DNA from 2 places in the Streptomyces clavuligerus genome. Region 1 is predicted to be linked to the other one. Evidence: riboswitches for the same ligand, from Rfam matches in the RefSeq annotation. Region 1 holds a riboswitch; the other holds the start of a gene.
The links. Region 1 has a riboswitch for S-adenosylmethionine ahead of CRV15_RS21520 (aminotransferase class V-fold PLP-dependent enzyme). Riboswitches for the same ligand answer to the same signal wherever they lie in the genome.
Positions count from the first base shown of each region.

Region 2: another riboswitch for S-adenosylmethionine. It lies ahead of thrC (threonine synthase); the one in region 1 lies ahead of CRV15_RS21520 (aminotransferase class V-fold PLP-dependent enzyme).

Region 1 covers NZ_CP027858.1:5,108,196-5,115,380, reverse strand. The annotation lists gene CRV15_RS21540 (sensor histidine kinase) at 1-344, shown strand, start outside; gene CRV15_RS21535 (response regulator transcription factor) at 341-1,003, shown strand; gene CRV15_RS21530 (SLC13 family permease) at 1,160-2,572, shown strand; gene CRV15_RS21525 (glycerate kinase family protein) at 2,624-3,826, shown strand; gene CRV15_RS21520 (aminotransferase class V-fold PLP-dependent enzyme) at 3,781-5,154, opposite strand; SAM riboswitch class IV at 5,383-5,500, opposite strand; gene trpD (anthranilate phosphoribosyltransferase) at 6,093-7,172, opposite strand.
Region 2 covers NZ_CP027858.1:2,938,381-2,945,565, forward strand. The annotation lists gene CRV15_RS35910 (hypothetical protein) at 467-643, opposite strand; gene CRV15_RS12220 (glucosyl-3-phosphoglycerate synthase) at 672-1,610, opposite strand; SAM riboswitch class I at 1,790-1,937, shown strand; gene thrC (threonine synthase) at 1,955-3,265, shown strand; gene CRV15_RS12230 (MoaD/ThiS family protein) at 3,372-3,647, shown strand; gene CRV15_RS12235 (cold-shock protein) at 4,095-4,298, shown strand; gene groL (chaperonin GroEL) at 4,903-6,525, shown strand; gene CRV15_RS12250 (alpha/beta hydrolase) at 6,870-7,185, shown strand, end outside.

The DNA of each region.
Region 1 (7,185 bases):
TCCCCGGGCAGCGGGTCTCCATCGGCTCCCGCAGCCTGGAGGACGGCATCGAGCTGTATGTCGCCGACAGCGGGCCCGGGGTGCAGCCCCAGGACGCCGAGGTGATCTTCGAGCGGTTCCGGCGCGGCACCGCGCGGCGGGGCGCCCGCGCCACCGGGGCGGGACTCGGCCTCGCCATCGTGAAGGCCATAGCGGAGGGCCACGGCGGACGCGTCGAGCTGCGGCCCACCGAGGGCGGCGGCGCCACCTTCGTCCTCGTCCTCCAGCAGGACCTGGCCCAGCGCGACCTCGTACCCCCGCGAGACCCGAGAGAACCGAGAGACCCGAGAGAGGCGACCCTGTGAACCGGATACTCATCGTCGAGGACGAGGAGCGCATCGCCTCGTTCGTCGAGAAGGGGCTGCGGGCCAACGGTTTCACCACCACCGTCGTCGGGGACGGCGACTCCGCCTTCGACTACGCCGTCACCGGCGGCTTCGATCTGATCGTGCTGGACATCGGGCTGCCGGGGCGGGACGGCTTCACCGTGCTGCGGCAGTTGCGCGAGGCCCGGGTCTCCGTACCGGTGATCATCCTGACCGCGCGGGACTCCGTGCGGGACACCGTCGCCGGTCTCGAAGGCGGCGCGGACGACTGGATGACCAAACCGTTCCGCTTCGAGGAACTGCTGGCGCGGGTCCGGTTGCGGCTGCGCACCGCCGCCCGCGCGCCCGAGGTGACGGTGTTGCGCAACGGGGAGCTGTCGCTCGATCTCCGTACCCGCAGGGCCCGTTCGGGCGAGCGGACCGTCGATCTGACGGCACGCGAGTTCGTACTGCTCGAACTCTTTCTGCGCCACCCCGGCCAGGTGCTCTCCCGGGAGCAGATCCTCTCCCATGTCTGGGGGTACGACTTCGACCCGGGCTCCAACATCGTCGACGTCTATGTCCGCGCCCTGCGCAAGAAGCTGGGCGCGGGCCGGGTGGAGACGGTGCGGGGCATGGGATACCGGCTCCCCGACTGACCGGCTCACCGCCCGGTGCCCCGGCCGACCGGCTTCCCCGGACCGGCCGGGGAAGCCAACTGCCTGTGACGGGTGGGCCGTACGGGGGACAGTGGGTGAAGTTTCCTTCATGAAGGGCTCATGGAGCACTCACCGCCCGGGTGAAGGCTCTCTCATGTGACCTTGAACCTGCGACAAGCGACCACCCTGTGCGTGGCCCTGAGCATCTGCGCGCTGCTCGTGGTCCCCGGCAACTTCCCGGGGCTGAGCGGCGACGCCCGGCTCACCCTGGCGATCTTCGCCATCGCGACCTGTGCCTGGATCGGCACCCCGATCGACGACACCTATATCGCGCTCGGCGCGGGGCTCGCGCTCACCGCCACCGGGGTCATCAGCAGCGACGAGTTGTTCGGCACCCTCGGCGACGACACGGTGTGGCTGCTGATCTGCGCCTTCGTCCTGGCCGCCGCCGTGGCGAAGACCGGGCTCGCCGGGCGGGCCGCGGCCTTCCTCGTCGGCGGGGCACGCACCGTGCGCCAGCTCGTCCATCTGACGACCGCGGCGCTCGTGGTCACCGCCTTCGCGGTACCGGCCACCTCCGGACGGGCCGCGCTCGCGATGCCCGTCTTCCTGGCGCTGGCCAAGGCACTCGCCGACCGGAAGCGCCTGGTGGTGATGTTGGCGCTGCTCTTCCCCACCGTCATCCTGCTGTCGGCGGTGGCCACACTGATCGGCGCGGGCGCCCATCTCATCACCGTCTCCGTGCTCTGGGAGGCGGTCGGGGAGCGCATCGGCTTCACCGAGTGGCTGCTCATCGGGCTCCCGCTGGCCGTCGTCTCCTCCCATCTCGCCGCCGAGGTGGTGCTGTTCACCACCACGAGCCGCGCGGACCGCAAGGGGCCCGTGCACATCACCGCCGAGGAGATCCAGGCGCACAGCGACCGGCCGGTGACCGGTCCGTGGGAGCCCGCCGAGACCCGATGCGCCCTGCTGCTGGCCACCGTCGTCGTACTGTGGTGCAGCGAGCCCCTGCACCGGGTGCCGCCGGCCGTGGTCGCGCTGATCGGCGCCATAGTCGCCGCCTCGCCCGCGCTGGGCACCGTGCGGCTCAAGGACGCGCTGAAGACCGTTCCCTGGTCGCTGCTGCTCTTCATGGCCGCGACGATGGCGATGGGCGTGGCGCTCGCCGACTCCGGGGCGGCCGACTGGATGGTGGGCGGGATACCGCTGGACCTGCCGCCGTGGGCCTTCCTCTCGGTGGTGGTCCTGATCTCCACCGTGGCGCATCTGGTGCTCCAGTCCCGCTCGGCGAGATCCTCGGTGCTGGTGCCGCTGGTCGTGGCGGCGGCGGCCGGAGCCGGGGTGAACCCGGTGGCCGCGGCGCTCGCCTCGACCGCCGCCGCGGGCTTCTGCCACACCCTGCCCGCCTCCGCGAAACCGGTCACGCTCTTCGCGGAGATCCCGGGCGTGCCCACCTACACCCCACGCGACCTGCTGCGGCTCTCGGCCGTCCTGGCCCCGCTGAGCGCGCTGCTGGTGCTGCTCTTCGCGGTGGCGGTCTGGCCGCTGCTCGGCGTGCCGCTCCGCTGAGCCCCACGACTTCTTCCCCGTGTTTCCCTCCGTCCGTCAGGAGTTCGTACGATGCTGACCCGTTTCGCCGTCGCGCCCAGCGGCTTCAAGGAGTCCCTGTCCGCCCAGTCCGCGGCCGAGGCCATCGCCGAAGGTGTGCGCAGGGTGGTGCCGGAGGCCGAGATCGATCTGATCCCGCTGGTGGACGGCGGGGAGGGCACGGCCCACGCGCTGGCCGCCGCGTCCGGCGGGCGGCTGGTGCCGCTGCGGGCCACCGGCCCCACCGGGGAACGCATCGGGACGCACTTCGCGCTGCTCGGCGCGGACGAGGAGACCGCGGTGGTGGAGATGGCCGCCGTCGCCGGACTCTCGCTGGTGCCGCGCGATCTGCGCGACCCGGGCGCCACCACGACCTACGGCGTCGGCGAGCTGATCCGCGCCGCGCTGGACACGGGCGTCCGCAGAATCCTCGTCGGCTGCGGCGACTCCGGCACCTCGGACGGCGGGGCCGGCGCACTCCAGGCGCTGGGGGCCCGGCTGCTCGACGCCGACGGGCGGGAACTCCCGTTCGGGGGGCGCGAGCTGACCCGGGTCGACCGGATCGACGCCTCCGGGCTCGACCCCCGGCTCGCCGGGACGGAGATCCGCGTGGCCTGCAATCCGTTCAACGTGCTCTGCGGGGAACGCGGTGTCGCCCGGGTCTTCGGCCCGCAGAAGGGGGCGACCCCGGCGCAGGTGGAACAGCTCGCGGCCGGTCTGGAGCGCTGGGCGGCCGTCCTCACCCGCGATCTGCGGGTGGGCGCCGATCTGTACGGCGGACCCGGAACGGGCGCCTCCGGCGGTCTCGGCGCGGGACTCGCGGCGCTCGGCGCCCAGTTGCTGCCCCGCTTCGACGTCCTCCTCGACCATCTCGACCTGGACGAGCGGCTGGCCCGGGCCGATCTGGTGGTCACCGCGGAGGGCGCGCTCGACCACCAGACCCCGCGCGGCAAGGTTCCCGCCGAGGTGGCCCGCCGGGCCAAGCGGTACGACCGCCCGGTCCTCGCCCTCGCCGGGACCATCGGCGAGGGGGCGCAGCAGGTGCGGTCGGCGGGTGTCGACGCGTACAGCTCGATCCTGCCCGCGCCGGTCTCGCTGACGGAGGCGCTGGGCCGGGGCGGGGAGTTCCTGGCCGACGCCACCGAGCGGGCCCTGCGGATGATCCTGATCGGGACCCGGCTGCCCGCGCCTCAGCCCGTGGTGTCGGGGACGCAGCGGCCGTCCTCGGTGCGGTAGGTCCAGCGCGCGCCCTGGGCGACCAACTCCCGCACGGCGTCCAGGAACCGTTCGACGTGCTCGTCCGGGGTGCCCGCGCCGAAGCTGACCCGGATGGCGTTGAGGGACTTCTCGCCCGGCGCGGCCTCGGGCGCGCCGCACTCCCCCGGGTCCTGCGGGTCGCTGCCGAGCAGGGTCCGCACCAGCGGGTGGGCGCAGAAGAGCCCGTCGCGGACGCCGATGCCGTATTCGGCGGAGAGGGCGGCGGCGAAGTGGGAGCTGTTCCAGCCCTGGACGACGAAGGAGATCACGCCGACGCGGGGGGCCTCGTCGCCGAACAGCGAGAGCACCGTGACCTCGGGGATCGCGGCGAGGCCGGTACGGACGGCGGAGACGAGGGACTGCTCGCGGGCGACGAGGGAGTCGAAGCCCGCCTCGGTGAGGGCCTTGCAGGCGGAGGCGATGGCGTAGACGCCGATGACGTTGGGGGAACCGGCCTCGTGGCGGGCGGCGGTGGTGTGCCACTCGACGTCGACAGCGCCGTCGGGGCGGCGGGCGACGGTGCGGGAGGCGCCGCCGCCCGCGAGGTAGGGCTTCGCGGCCCGGAGCCAGTCGGCGCGGCCCGCGAGCACGCCCGAGCCGAACGGCGCGTACAGCTTGTGCCCGGAGAACGCGACCCAGTCCACGTCCAACTCCTGCACGGAGACCGGGTGGTGGGGCGCGAGCTGGGCGGCGTCCAGCACGATCCGCGCGCCGTGGGCGTGGGCGGCGGCGGCCAGCTCCCGCACCGGCCACAGCTCACCGGTCACATTGGACGCGCCCGTCACACAGACCAGGGCGGGCCCGTAGGGGTCGCGGTCGGCGAGCGCCCGCTCCAGGGTGGTGACGGCCTGCTCGGGGGTGCGGGGCGCGTCCAGACAGGTCACCCGGGCGCCGTCACCCCAGGGCAGCAGCGAGGCGTGGTGCTCGGTCTCGAAGACGAAGACCTGGCAGCCCTCGGGGAGCGCGGAGGCCAGCAGATTCAGCGAGTCGGTGGTGGACCGGGTGAAGACCACCTGGTCATCGGCGCGGCAGTCGAGGAACTCCGCGACGGTGGCGCGGCTGTTCTCGAAGAGGTCCGTGGAGAGCTGCGAGAGATAGCCCGCGCCGCGGTGGACGCTGCCGTAGTACGGGGCGTACGCGGCGACGTCGTCCCAGACCCGCTGGAGGGCGGGGGCGCTCGCGGCGTAGTCGAGCGCGGCGTAGGTGACCTCGCCCCCGGTGACGAGGGGGACGGTCACATCCCGGCCGAGGACGGGGAGCGGGGCGCAGACGGCGGTGTCGATGAGGGTGTTCGGGCATGCGGACATGGCGGTATCTCCCGGTGGGACAAGGCGGAATGACGTCGTGGGCCCGTACGGGTACGCCGCGGGGCGCCGTGCGGCGGCGCGGGTTCCGGGTACGGGTGTCCCTCGGGTACGCGGGCGCGGAGGCCGCGCGGCGATTCGAGGGAGGGTGGAGAAGGGGCGATTCGCCCTAACGCATTCGCTTGCTCACGAGACTGCTCCCTTGAGGACCAGGACCCCAGGGCTTGCAGGGGTCCGCGCTTGCCGCGGACCTCGCTGCCCACGGCCTGGTCTTCACCCGGGGCACCCCGCCACGGACGGAGGGTTGCCGGACAGCGGGCCGGGGCCGTAGTCGCTGTCGCTCATGACCTGCGCAGACGGTATGCCAGCAGCTCCCCCGCACGCAACCTCGTCCCGCATCCCGGACCGCGCGCCTCCCGCGGGGTTCACCGGAAACGAAGAGGCTGCCCGCCTCTTCCCTCCGCCACCGGCTGGTACGAAAGGCAGCACGGACCGGCCCTTCATCCCGCCGCGACGGCCCCCAGGGGGCCATGAAGGGGCAGCTCAGACGGCCTCTTCAACCCGCCGCAACGGCGAGCAACCACGCGACAGCGGTCCGGCGGTGCCGAAACACCACCGACCACGCCCGCTCGGCACCGCCGACAACCGCCGTGAGACGTCCCGCCGTCGCGGCGGAAAAGAGACGCCATGCCCGGCACCGCTCAGGGGACCATGAAAGGGGCAGCCAGCCCCTTCAACCCGCCGCGACGGTGGGCAACCGCGCGACAGCGACCCGGCGGTGCCGAAACACCATCAGCCATGCCCGCCCGGCACCGCCGAACACCACCGCGGAACATCCCACCATCGCGGCGGAAAAGAGACGCCATGCCCGGCACCGCCGACAACCACCGCGAAACGACCCGCCATCGCGGCGGAGAAGACAAGGCGCGGCGGAGAAGAACTCAATGGCCGGGGTCAGGGCGATGCGTCGCCGTGATCCAGCGGGTCAGGGCCTCCTGCGCGGCGCCCGAGTCGAGGGACTCCGCCGCGCGGGCGATCTGCGCGGCGATCTGCTCGGTGAGCGGCGCGTCCCCCGGATCGAGCGCCACCAGCGCTGCCGCGGAATTCAGGAGGACCGCGTCCCGCACCGGCCCCTCCTCACCCGCGAGCAGCCTCCGCGCCACCTCCGCGTTGTACGACGCGTCAGCGCCCCGCAGCGCCTCCACGGGCACCAGCGGAATCCCCACGTCGCGCGGGTCGAAGGGCTCCTCCCGCACGGAGCCGTCCCGTACCACCCACACCCGCGAGGTCGCCGTCGTCGTCAGCTCGTCCAGCCCGTCGTCCCCCCGGAACACCAGCGCCGACGCGCCGCGCCCCGCGAGCACCCCCGCCAGGATGGGCGCCATCCGCGCGTCGGCGACGCCGGTCGCCTGCGCGCGCACCCGCGCGGGGTTGGTCAGGGGCCCCAGGAAGTTGAACGTGGTCCGGATGCCCAGCTCCTTGCGCGCGGCGGCCACATGCCGCAGCGCCGGGTGGAACTTCACCGCGAAGCAGAAGGTGATCCCCGCCTCCTCCGCGACCTCGGCGACCCGCCGCGGGCTCAGCTCCAGATCGACGCCCAGCTTCTCCAGCACATCGGAGGCGCCGGACGCGCTCGACGCGGCCCGGTTCCCGTGCTTGACCACCTTCGCCCCGGTGCCGGCCACCACGATCGCCGACATCGTGGAGATGTTCACGGTCTTGGCCCCGTCGCCGCCCGTGCCGACGATGTCGACGCTCGGCCCCGGCACCTCGATCAGATGGGCGTGCTCGTACATGGTGCGGACGAGCCCGGAGATCTCGTCCACCGTCTCGCCCTTGGCCCGCAGCGCCACCGCGAACCCGGCGATCTGCGCGTTCGTCGCCTCGCCGCTGAGGATGCGGTCCATCGCCCACGCCGTGGCGTCCGCGCTCAGGTCGTCGTTGTCCAGCAGGGCGTTCAGTACGCGGGGCCAGGAGAGGTCCGCCACGCTGTCGCCGCCGACCGGGGTCACAACGTTCATGGTCCACTCCAGG
Region 2 (7,185 bases), 2.2 Mb from region 1:
GCTCGGTTCCTCGTTCCTCGGAACCTCCGCGCGCTCTCCACTTTCGGCACCCGCGGCACCCCTTCGGCTCACTCGCCGCAGGGGCAAGGCAAACGCCCGGCCCAGGGGCGAGGTGCGGGGCCATCGTCCAGTCCTGGAGACGGGCGGGGCGGGGGCGCGCTCCCCGCTTTCGGCAGCCACGCGCCCCATGGCTTACTCGCCCTGGGGTCAAGGCGGACATCCAGCCCAAAAACACGGGGGCGCGCGCGGCGCCTGCGGCACCCCTTCAGCTCACTCGCCGGGCGTGCCGGGTCAGGGCGGGGCGGAGGCAGTCGTCCACGCGGGGACGGGATACGGGCGCATCGCATCGGCTCACCCACCCCGGGCGGACCTCCCGGGGGAACCGCCCCGGGCCGGGGCCATCGTCCGCGCACGCACAGGGGCCAAGGCAGACGTCCACGTGGGGACGGGGTACGGGGGCAGGGCCTCACTCGCCCCCGGGGCCGGGGGAATCGTCCACCCATGCCATGGGGCCCGGGCGGCACCCCTTCGGCCCGCTCGGCCCGCGGCGGTGCCGGGCGGCGGCGAGTCCCACGGCCGCCGCCGCGGCCAGGCTGAGCCCGAGACCGACGAGGAACCACAGGTAAGACCCGATGAATCCCATGAACGGGATGGTCACCGAGGGTCCGGGCTCAGGCCGCGCGACGCGCCGCGTACTCCGGGATCTCCCGCATCGGCGGCCGTTCCTCGGTGTCCACGGCGTGGGTGCGCGGGACGAACCCGTCGGCGCCCCGTTCGAACTGGGTGAGCGCGGGCCGCACCAGATGGCCGGGTTTCAGCCGGAGCTGCGCGGTGCGGTAGATCGCGGCGGCCATCCGTCCCAGCGCCTGGCCGTCCTGGTGGCGGTGGACCCGGCGGCCGACATCGACCTGGGCGAGCCCGTCCAGGCCCACCAGGTGCAGGGCGTCGACCAGCAGTCCCAGCTCGACGCCGTACCCCACGGGGAAGGGGAGCCGTTCGAGGAGGGAGCGGCGGGCCGCGTACTCGCCGCCGAGCGGCTGTACGAATCCGGCCAACTGCGGCCAGTGCAGATTGAGCAGCGGCCGGGCCACCAGCTCGGTCACCCGGCCGCCCTGTCCGGGCGCCCCGGCCAGCGGACGGTCGTACATCGCCTTCACCAGGCTCACCCCGGGGTCGGTGAGCAGCGGTCCGACGATCCCGGAGACGAAGTCCGCGGAGAACTCCTCCAGGTCGGCGTCGACGTAGCAGACGATGTCACCGCTCGTCACCATGAGTGACCGCCACAGCACCTCCCCCTTGCCGGGGAGGGCCGGCATCCGGGGCAGGATCGCGTCCCGGTGGACCACTCGCGCGCCCGCCGCCGCGGCCCGTTCGGCGGTGCGGTCGGTGGAGCCGGAATCGATCACCACCAGCTCGTCAACAAGCGGAACGGCCTCCATCAGTTCGCGTCTGATCACGGAGACGATGGCTCCGACCGTCGACTCCTCGTTGAGCGCGGGCAGCACCACGCTGACGGTGGTCCCACGCTTGGCGGCCAGGATCCCCGGCAGCGGGCGGTCGGCCGCCGACCAGGAACGCCTGCTCAGCCAGCGCTCCACTTCATCGAGCACGTTCGCCCATCTCCCCACGGTGTGTGACGCATCTCGCGGTTCGGACGGCTGTCTCAGCCGCCCCCACCTTCCGTTACAGTCTTGAACAACGCGGAGTCCCGTCGCATGTCGGGTCCGGCGTCCGGCGTTGCGACGGCTGTCCCGACAGACACCCCGCGCACGCCTCCACAATCGAATACCGCTCATCCAGAGGGGCAGAGGGAAACGGCCCGTTGAAGCCCCGGCAACCCTCCAGCCGGTCTCGTCGCGCACAGCGCAGCGGGGCTCCCGGCTCGGGAAGGTGCCAATTCCGTCTCATGGCGAAACGCGTCATGAGGAAGATGAGGAGAAAGGGCCTCGCCTCCATGGCTGTGCAGACCGTCGCAAACACCGCCGACGCCACCGGTTCCACCACCCCCGCCCCTGATCTGGGCCCCGCCGCGGCACTCTCCTGTCGCGAGTGCGGTGAGCGCTTCCCGCTCGGCCCGATCTTCGCCTGTGTCTCGTGTTTCGGCCCGCTGGAGGTCGCGTACGAGCTGCCCGCGGGCGGCCCGGAGGAGCTGCGGCGGCGGATCGAGGCCGGCCCGAAGAACATCTGGCGCTACGCCCCGCTGCTGCCGGTCCCCGCCGACGTGGCCGGCAAGCCCAGTCTGAACCCCGGCTTCACCCAGCTGGTGCAGGCCGACAACCTCGCCCGTGAACTGGGCGTGACCGGCGGCCTGTACATCAAGGACGACTCCGGCAACCCCACCCACTCCTTCAAGGACCGGGTCGTGGCGATCGCCGTCGAGGCGGCCCGCGCCTTCGGCTTCACCACCCTCTCCTGCTCCTCGACCGGCAACCTCGCGGGCGCGGTCGGCGCGGCGGCGGCCCGTGCGGGCTTCCGCTCCTGCGTCTTCATCCCGCACGACCTGGAGCAGGGCAAGGTCGTCATGGCCGCCGTCTACGGCGGCGAGCTGGTGGGCATCGAGGGCACCTACGACGATGTGAACCGCTTCTGCTCGGAGCTGATCGGCGACCCGCTCGGCGAGGGCTGGGGCTTCGTCAACGTCAATCTGCGCCCGTACTACGGCGAGGGCTCCAAGACGCTGGCGTACGAGATCTGCGAGCAGCTCGGCTGGCGGCTGCCGGACCAGATCGTGATCCCCATCGCCTCCGGTTCCCAGCTCACCAAGATCGACAAGGGGCTCCAGGAGCTGATCAAGCTGGGTCTGGTCGAGGACCGCCCCTACAAGATCTTCGGCGCCCAGGCGGAGGGCTGCTCCCCCGTGTCGGCCGCCTACAAGGCCGGGCACGACGTGGTGCGCCCGGTGAAGCCGGACACCATCGCCAAGTCGCTGGCCATCGGCAACCCGGCCGACGGCCCCTATGTGCTGGACATCGCCCGCCGCACCGGCGGCGCGGTGGAGGACGTCACCGACGGGCAGATCGTGGACGCGATCAAGCTCCTCGCCCGGACCGAGGGGATCTTCGCCGAGACCGCGGGCGGCGTGACCGTCGGGGTGACCCGGAAGCTGATCGAGAACGGGGTACTGGACCCGGCGCTCACCACCGTCGTGCTCAACACCGGCGACGGGCTCAAGACCCTGGACGCGGTCGCGCCGACCAGCGGACCCACGGCGACCATCCGGCCGAGCCTGGAGGCGTTCCGCGCCGCCGGTCTCGCCACCGACTGAGCGACCGCCCGTTCCGCCCGCGCGGCAGCCGCGCCCCCGGCCCGCGCACGCCCCCGCCGCCCCGCCGACCGACGGCGTCCGACGACGACCACCCCTGGAGCACCCCATGAGCGTCACCGTCCGCATCCCGACCATTCTGCGCACCTACACCGACGGCCGGTCCGAGGTCCCCGCCGAGGGCACCACCCTCGCCGAGGTGATCGCCGACCTGGAGAAGAACCACGCCGGAATCGCCGCGCGCGTCCTCGACGACGCGGGGAAGCTGCGCCGTTTTGTGAACGTCTACGTCAATGACGACGATGTCCGATTCGAGCAGGGTCTGGAGACCGCGACGCCCGACGGCGCCGGTGTCTCGATCATCCCCGCGGTCGCCGGCGGCTGAACCCGTCGCACTTACGCAACGTCACTTCAATTGCCCCCTCCGTAAGACAAACGGAGGGGGCAATTCTGCATGGTTGAGCGCGCTACAGTTGGGGAACGCCCCCGGGCCGGAGTCTTCGAGCGCCCTATGGGAATGCGCCCGGGCGCGATAAGAAGCAGCCAATGTGCTCATTGATTTTGTCTTGTTAGTCTCCTTTGCCGGGCCCGACTTGCCCTGGAATTTCGTGAATTCTCGGCAATTGTCCCTTCCTGTGCTCCCGGAATTCTCGTCCGATTGACCTGTTGCAGAGGGCAGTTGGGCAGATACATTCAGCCGCGGTCGACGCGTTCCGACGCACACCTGTGGGGCCTTCGTCCCGTCTTCGACGGAGTTGGCGCAACGGGTGAGATCTGACCCGGGTCCGCGAAGTGCGGTCCTGCGCAAGGGCCAGTAATAGGGGAGTTAGGCATGGCTCAGGGCACCGTCAAGTGGTTCAACGCGGAGAAGGGGTACGGCTTCATCGCGGTCGACGGTGGTGCGGACGTATTCGTCCACTACAGCGCGATCCAGATGGACGGCTACCGCACCCTGGAGGAGGGTCAGCGAGTCGAGTTCGAAATCTCGCAGGGTCAGAAGGGCCCGCAGGCTGACATGGTGAAGCTGACGGCCTGAGCAGGCCGCGGCCCACGGGCCGGACCGGACGGACCGCGCACGCGGACCGGACGGACCGGACAGCCCGCGCCGTCCGCGAGGGCGGTCTGCGACGCGATCGGCCACCGACACGCTCACGCATGTGGGGTCCGCATCCCGGAGACGGGGTGCGGACCCCACATGCGTTCCCGGGCCCGGACAGGTGCCCCCGGGTCCGCGCGGCCCCGGCACAGACGCGAGTGAGCCCCGCCGCAGACGCGGGTGAGCCCCCGGACAGACGCGCGCGGGACTCGGCACAGAGGCGGGTGAGCCCCGGCACAGACATGGGCGGACGCCGCGGACCGGCAGGCTCCGGACCCGGGCGCGCACCGGGCCGCGGACCCGTTCCCGGCCGGTCCCGCACCCCCCGTGAGGGTCCCGTTCTCTCCAAGGCGCTTGCACTCTCCCTAGGCGAGTGCTAATCATTGGCGTTAGCACTCTCCCAGTGAGAGTGACAAAAGAAGGACCGGGTCGGTGAGGTCCGCAGGCCGGGTGGGCGGGAGCCCACAGGGTGTGCAGGGCCGTCCGTCGCGGGCGCCAGCGCGGTCCGCCAGAGCTTCCCACCAGTCCGTGGAGGACACTTCACATGGCAAAGATCATCGCGTTCGACGAGGAGGCGCGGCGCGGCCTTGAGCGCGGTATGAACCAGCTCGCCGACGCCGTCAAGGTCACCCTCGGTCCCAAGGGGCGGAACGTCGTCCTGGAGAAGAAGTGGGGCGCGCCCACGATCACCAACGATGGTGTGTCCATCGCCAAGGAGATCGAGCTGGAGGACCCGTACGAGAAGATCGGCGCCGAGCTGGTCAAGGAAGTCGCCAAGAAGACGGACGACGTCGCCGGTGACGGCACGACGACCGCCACGGTCCTGGCTCAGGCGCTGGTCCGCGAGGGTCTGCGCAACGTCGCCGCCGGCGCCAACCCGATGGCCCTGAAGCGCGGTATCGAGAAGGCCGTCGAGGCCGTCTCCGCCGCCCTGCTGGAGCAGGCGAAGGACGTGGAGACCAAGGAGCAGATCGCCTCCACCGCCTCCATCTCCGCCGCCGACACCCAGATCGGCGAGCTGATCGCCGAGGCCATGGACAAGGTCGGCAAGGAAGGCGTCATCACCGTCGAGGAGTCCCAGACCTTCGGTCTGGAGCTGGAGCTCACCGAGGGTATGCGCTTCGACAAGGGCTACATCTCGGCGTACTTCGCCACCGACATGGAGCGTATGGAGGCGTCCCTGGACGACCCGTACATCCTGATCGTGAACTCCAAGATCGGCAATGTGAAGGACCTCCTTCCGCTGCTGGAGAAGGTCATGCAGTCGGGCAAGCCGCTGCTGATCATCGCCGAGGACGTCGAGGGCGAGGCCCTGTCCACGCTGGTCGTCAACAAGATCCGTGGCACCTTCAAGTCCGTCGCCGTCAAGGCCCCGGGCTTCGGCGACCGCCGCAAGGCCATGCTGAACGACATCGCCATCCTCACCGGCGGCACGGTCATCTCCGAGGAGGTCGGCCTCAAGCTGGAGAACGCCGGCCTGGACCTGCTGGGCCGCGCCCGCAAGGTCGTCATCACCAAGGACGAGACCACCATCGTCGACGGTGCCGGTGACAGCGACCAGGTTGCCGGTCGCGTCAACCAGATCCGCGCCGAGATCGAGAACTCCGACTCGGACTACGACCGCGAGAAGCTCCAGGAGCGTCTGGCGAAGCTGGCCGGCGGCGTGGCCGTCATCAAGGCCGGTGCCGCGACCGAGGTCGAGCTCAAGGAGCGCAAGCACCGCATCGAGGACGCCGTGCGCAACGCGAAGGCGGCCGTCGAGGAGGGCATCGTCGCCGGTGGCGGCGTGGCGCTGCTCCAGGCTTCCGCCGTCTTCGACAAGCTGGAGCTGACGGGCGACGAGGCCACCGGTGCCAACGCCGTCCGCCTGGCCCTGGAGGCCCCGCTCAAGCAGATCGCCGTCAACGGCGGCCTTGAGGGCGGCGTCGTGGTCGAGAAGGTGCGCAACCTGACCCCGGGTCACGGTCTGAACGCCGCGACCGGCGAGTACGTGGACATGATCGCCGAGGGCATCCTCGACCCGGCGAAGGTGACCCGTTCCGCGCTCCAGAACGCCGCCTCCATCGCGGCGCTCTTCCTCACCACCGAGGCCGTCATCGCCGACAAGCCGGAGAAGGCCGCTGCGGCTGCTCCGGGCGGCATGCCGGGCGGTGACATGGACTTCTGATCCTCCGGGATCAGCGGTTCCGCTGCTGTCCAGGGCGGCACTCCCCTTGTGGGGGTGCCGCCCTGCGGCGTTTCCCGGAACGGGACGCCGCGCGGGCGCGGGCGTTTTCCCCGGAACGGGACGTTCCGCCGGGCGGGCAGGACCGGGGTCGGGGGAGCCGGTCGTTTCTCCACCCCTCGGATGTCGCGCCGGACCGGCCGTACCACGGGGGTCGTACGAAGATGACGCCGCGGGGTGGATGCCCCGGCGCTTTCGTTCACGGCAAGGTCGTCAGTGATCCGTTCATGGTGCATCGGCCCGGGGCGCCGCCCCGGGGCACCGGACGGCACACGAGAGGACCCCGTATGCGTTTACGCGCACTCATACCGGCACTCGCCGTGGGGCTGCTGGCCCCGCTGGCCCCGCTGGCACCGCAGGCGACCGCCCGGACCGCCCCGGCGGCCGAGCCCTCTCCGGCAACGTGGTACGAGACCCAGAAGCCCGCGTGGAAGCACTGCGGCGGCACGGCGCCCGCCCGCTTCCAGTGCGCCACCCTCCAGATGCCGTTGGACTACCGGCGGCCCGACGGACCGACGATCGGCGTCGCGATCTCCCGCCTCGCCACCAGCACCCCGGAGCAGCGCCGCGGAGTACTGCTCTTCAACCCCGGCGGCCCCGGCG